DNA from 2 places in the Pseudomonas sp. 86_A genome. Region 2 is predicted to be linked to the other one. Evidence: riboswitches for the same ligand, from Rfam matches in the RefSeq annotation. Region 2 holds a riboswitch; the other holds the start of a gene.
The links. A riboswitch is a leader RNA that binds a small molecule or an ion and turns the genes downstream of it on or off. The one in region 2 is predicted to bind cobalamin.
Positions count from the first base shown of each region.

Region 1: it holds a riboswitch for cobalamin, as region 2 does, so the genes downstream of both, cobO (cob(I)yrinic acid a,c-diamide adenosyltransferase) here and J5M57_RS10850 (CbtB domain-containing protein) in region 2, are expected to answer to the same signal.

Region 1 covers NZ_JAFGYS010000003.1:38,313-40,697, forward strand. The annotation lists gene J5M57_RS05740 (cobyrinate a,c-diamide synthase) at 1-381, opposite strand, end outside; gene cobO (cob(I)yrinic acid a,c-diamide adenosyltransferase) at 378-989, opposite strand; cobalamin riboswitch at 1,070-1,301, opposite strand; gene J5M57_RS05750 (hypothetical protein) at 1,466-2,050, shown strand; gene J5M57_RS05755 (sorbosone dehydrogenase family protein) at 2,117-2,385, shown strand, end outside.
Region 2 covers NZ_JAFGYS010000006.1:95,009-97,393, forward strand. The annotation lists gene J5M57_RS10840 (cobalamin biosynthesis protein) at 1-233, opposite strand, end outside; gene J5M57_RS10845 (CbtA family protein) at 230-928, opposite strand; gene J5M57_RS10850 (CbtB domain-containing protein) at 940-1,137, opposite strand; cobalamin riboswitch at 1,258-1,480, opposite strand.

The DNA of each region.
Region 1 (2,385 bases), on a different contig from region 2:
GGTCTGGGCCATGGCGGTGCCGTCGATCACAGCCAGCACCGGCACACCAAAATGCCGCGCCAGATCGGCGCTCGATGGCGTGCCGTCGAACAGGCCCATCACGCCTTCGATCAGGATCAGATCCGCTTCGGCAGCGGCTTCCCACAGCAGGCGCCGACTTTCCTGTTCGCCGACCATCCACATGTCGAGTTGATACACCGGCGCACCGCTGGCGCGCTCGAGAATCATCGGGTCGAGGAAGTCCGGGCCGCACTTGAAGACGCGCACCTTGCGCCCCTGATTGCGGTGCAAGCGAGCGAGTGCCGCGGTGACGGTGGTCTTGCCCTGACCGGAAGCCGGCGCGGCGATGAGGACCGCCGGGCAGTGACGTGGTGGATTCAAAGTTCGACGCCTTTCTGCGCTTTGATGCCCGCCTGGAAGGCGTGTTTGAGCATGCCCATTTCCGTCACGGTGTCGCCCATCTCGATCATTTCCGGCTTGGCCGCGCGACCGGTAACGATCACGTGCTGCATCGGTGGACGCGCCTGCAGATCGCTGAGCACCTGATCCAGATCGAGGTAGCCGTGCTTGAGGGCAATGTTCAGCTCATCCAGCACCACCAGGCCGATCGACGGGTCGCGCAGCAGTTCGCGCGACACTGCCCACGCGGCTTCGGCGGCGGCGATGTCGCGCTGGCGGTCCTGGGTTTCCCAGGTGAAGCCCTCGCCCATCACGTGAAAGCGCACTTGCTCCGGGAAGCGGCGGAAAAACAATTCCTCGCCGGTGCTGTTGCGGCCCTTGATGAACTGCACCACGCCGCACTGCATGCCGTGGCCCATGGCGCGGGCAAGCATGCCGAACGCCGAGCTGCTTTTGCCTTTGCCGTTGCCGGTCAGCACCAGCACCAGGCCGCACTCGTCCGGCGAATTGGCGATGCGTTCGTCGATCACGGCTTTTTTGCGCTGCATACGCGCCAGATGGCGTTCGTCACGCTCAGGGGAATCGGTCATGGGGGAGCTCTCCGTTGAGGCTGGATAACGGCGGGGAGGCACAAGAATAGACGGCAAAAAGCCTGGCATCGCCCACCGTGATGCCGCTGGATGGATCAGGCCGGTCTCCGGGCTCATGAGCGGCGAATCGCCTGGCTGCGCGCCTTCCCGCTTCTGTCGAGGCAGTGGCTCAAGGCGCAGCTTTTACTCATTTACCGTTGCGGGGGCAGCGCCGGGATCGTGATCGTTCTTCGCTTGAAGACAACCCTCACCGGCTTCCCTGTTTCACTCTGTCGACACGCGTCACAGAGCACCTGAAACAAGCGGCGAAGGTTAGAGGGTTGGGGGTGGAGCGTCAATTAAAGAGGGGGCCGTCGGGCGAATAACTGCCGTCGATCAATTATCTGACGCCAATCTTGTGCCATGCTGTTACAAGTGATATCAAAGAGCCATGCTTTTGATTGAAAAAGCACCTCACAACAATAAGGATGATGACGATGCAAGGCATGATCATCAGCAACCCGCGCCTGGAATTCCTGCGCCCGGTGCTAGAACGCTGGTTTGACTGTATCGACCGTTACAACGCCGTGCGCGGTGACAATGACACGCCGTACTGGCATGACGAGAAAGCCAATCTCGGATTGCTCTCCGCCGCGGCCTGGATGGCCGAACTGGTCACCCTCTGCGACACCGCCACCCGCAAGCAGAACGAGGACGGCGAGCGCAATGCCCGCGCCGATCTGTTCCTCGCCGGCGCCGAAGACCGCGCTTACATTCAGGCCACCCAGCGCTGGCCGCGGGTCAACAATCTCAACCTGACCCAGGCCCTGCTGGAGATCACCAGCGACGCCAAACGCATCAGTTTTGCCAGCGACCTCAAGCTCGGCTGCCTGTTCGTCGCGCCACAAAAAGCCCAGCACAGCGCCAGCCCCGAAGAATTGCAGGACATGGTCGACGACCTGCAAAAGGAACACACCTGCGCCGTCGCCTGGTATTTCCCCTACGCCTATCGCAAGTTGCGCAGCGAAGCGGGCAACTATCACCCGGGCATCGCCGTGCTGTTCAAAGAGGCCCGTGGCTGAGCGGTTGAACCATCGGGTGCGCCGGCTCCTCTATGATTAAGCATGCATTCATAGGGAAGATCAGTAATGCGCAAAACCCAAATCGCTCTTGTCATCGCCCTGGCCGGAGGGCTCGCCGCATGCGGTGAATCCTCCAGCCTGCAAGTTTCCGACGGCACCGGCCCGTCGCCGAAACTGCCCGAACCGAACAAAACCCTGATTCCGACAGTGAACATCGCCCCGGCGGTCGGCTGGCCTGCGGGCGGCAAACCGACTGCGGCGGCGGGCACGCAAGTGGCCGCGTTTGCCGAAGGCCTCGACCATCCACGCTGGCTCTACGTGCTGCCCAACGGCGA
Region 2 (2,385 bases):
GCCAATTCGTCGCTGCTGAAATACAACAGCGGCAAGGCCAGTTGGGCGGCCAGTTCCTGCAACCCCGGCTCATCGCGTTTCAAATCGATGCTGGCCAACGCCTTGACCGCTTCCAGCTCGATACGATGCGCCTGTAATGCCTGATCGAGTAACGCGCGCAGCGTACTGGCCGGGCAGCCGCGCTGGCAGCCCAGGCCGACCACGAAGGTCGGCGCTGCGCTGTCAGCGGTCATGCGTGGTATTGACCATCGCTTTTGCGGCGGAACAACCAGGCGCTGATCAGGCCCAGGGCCAGCCAGAACGCCACGTTGGTCAACTGCGAAGCGATTTTGAATTGAGCTTCCAACGCTTGCGGAGCGAGCATCGAATGCACTTCCGGTTGTGGCGCACCGATCACGTGCGGCACGGCGAGGATCGCCACGCCCAGCAGCTTCATCAGCCAGTGACGGCTGAACACGATCAGGGCCAGGCCGACCGCGGTAGAGGCGGCAGTGCCGATCCACCACGTCTGCCGCGAAGCCAGATCGGCCGCAGCAGTGCCAGGCAGCTCCGGCGGCAGGCCCAAGGTTGGCGCGAGGACGAACGTCGCGTAACCGGCCAGGCCCCAGAGCAGACCCTGCGAGGTTTTGGTCGGAGCACGCAGGGTGTACAGGCCGGCGAGCATCAGGGCGAACCCGACCGCCACCACCAGATTGCCACCGGTCGTCGAAAGCACACGCTGCCAGCCATCTTCCGGCTCCCAGGCTTCGGCGTCGTGGGTGTGCGCAGCCACGCCAGCGGCGTGTTCGTGAACCGCAACCGGCTCGGATTTCTCAAAGGTTTCGGCCTGCAGAATCAGCGGCGAGACCCAGAAGCTTTGCAGCAACGTCAGCAGCAGGGCGGCCAGCAGGCCGGTAAAACCTGCGGTTTGCGCGATACGCTTGATCATGTCGGCAGGTCTCAGTGGCACGGGAACGCGGCGCTGTGGCGAGTGTCGTGGGCGGCGTTGTGCACCGCTTCGATGTGCGAGAAACCGGCGAAGTAAACGAGGCTGGCACCGAGGATCGAGGCGAAGATCGCCGCCGTCAGGCGTTGGCTCAACGTGGCGGTGCTGGAGATTTTGTCGGTGGTGTTGCCGGTGCTGCTGATGATCGACATGGCGCTTCCCTCTGGAGTGTCAGCGGGTGAATAGAGCGCATGAAAACCCCTGCGAGTCAGGCACGCAGAGGTTCGAACAGCGCCCGCCCACCGCGGGTTTGTTATGTTCAGCGACGCAAATGCGCGCTGTGTGTTGCGGGCCGGTCTCCGGGCTCACGAGGGGTTGGCGCCAGGCCGACCTGCAAGCATCACCTTCCCATGCCGTACTGGCACAGTGGATCTGACGCTTCGCTCGCTTACCGTTGCGGGGGCAGCACCGGACTGACATGGCTTTGAGTAAAGCACATGATTCACCGGTTTCCCGTTTCACCCTGTGAAGGGCACCCGTAACAAGGTGTGTAGGAGAGCATGGGTTGGGGAATGTAGTCAATTTTGTGGGTGGATCCGTTGCTGCGGTAACGGCCACTTAGGGTTCCGCCCTTACGGCGGGTCACTTTTGGCAAACGCCCCAAAAGTAACCAAAGGTCTATGCCCTGACGTTCGGCCCTCGCCTAGGCTCGGGTTCCTTCGCTCCGGGATTCATCCGGGGGGCAGCGCCTACGGTTTGCTTCGCTGCACCTCCTCTCGCTGTGTTTGGCTGCGCCAAACGGTCGCTGCGCTCCCACCCCCGGATAAACCCCTCTACTCAGCCTGCCGACGGGCCCTGAGATCGAAAGCTTTACTCGAGCTAACGCTCATTGTGTTGAGTGGGGCGGCTGCGCCGCATGGGGCTGTACGCAATCTAAACTGTAGGAGCCGGCCTGCTGGCGATGGCGGCCTGACAGCCGACCAATCTCTAACTGAATACACCCACTCCCGTGTAGGAGCTGCCAAAGGCTGCGATCTTTTGATCTGCTTTGGCTTTGGCTTTGGCTTTGGCTTTGGCTTTGGCTTTGGCTTTGGCTTTGGCTTTGGCTTTTGATGTGGCTTTTGATCTTCAGCCCCTTCGGCAGGCCGAGCGTAGGTGTTCATCCGGGGGTTAGGCGCGCAGCGCCATGCGGCGAAGCCGCATACATCGAGAGGAGGTGCAGCGAAGCAAACCGGAGGCGATGCCCCCGGATGGACACCGTAGCGAGGGAACACTGAGCCTAAGCGAAGTGCCGTACGCCGGGGCAAAGCCTTTTGGGTTACCTTTTCGCTGGGCCGGCATTCCGGCGTTTGGAAAAGGTGACTCGCTGTAAGAGCGAAACCGCCAGCGGCGGCAACCGAACCAATGGATATGCTCACATAACCAAAACCCAACCCCATTGACCCATAACCACCCGATGC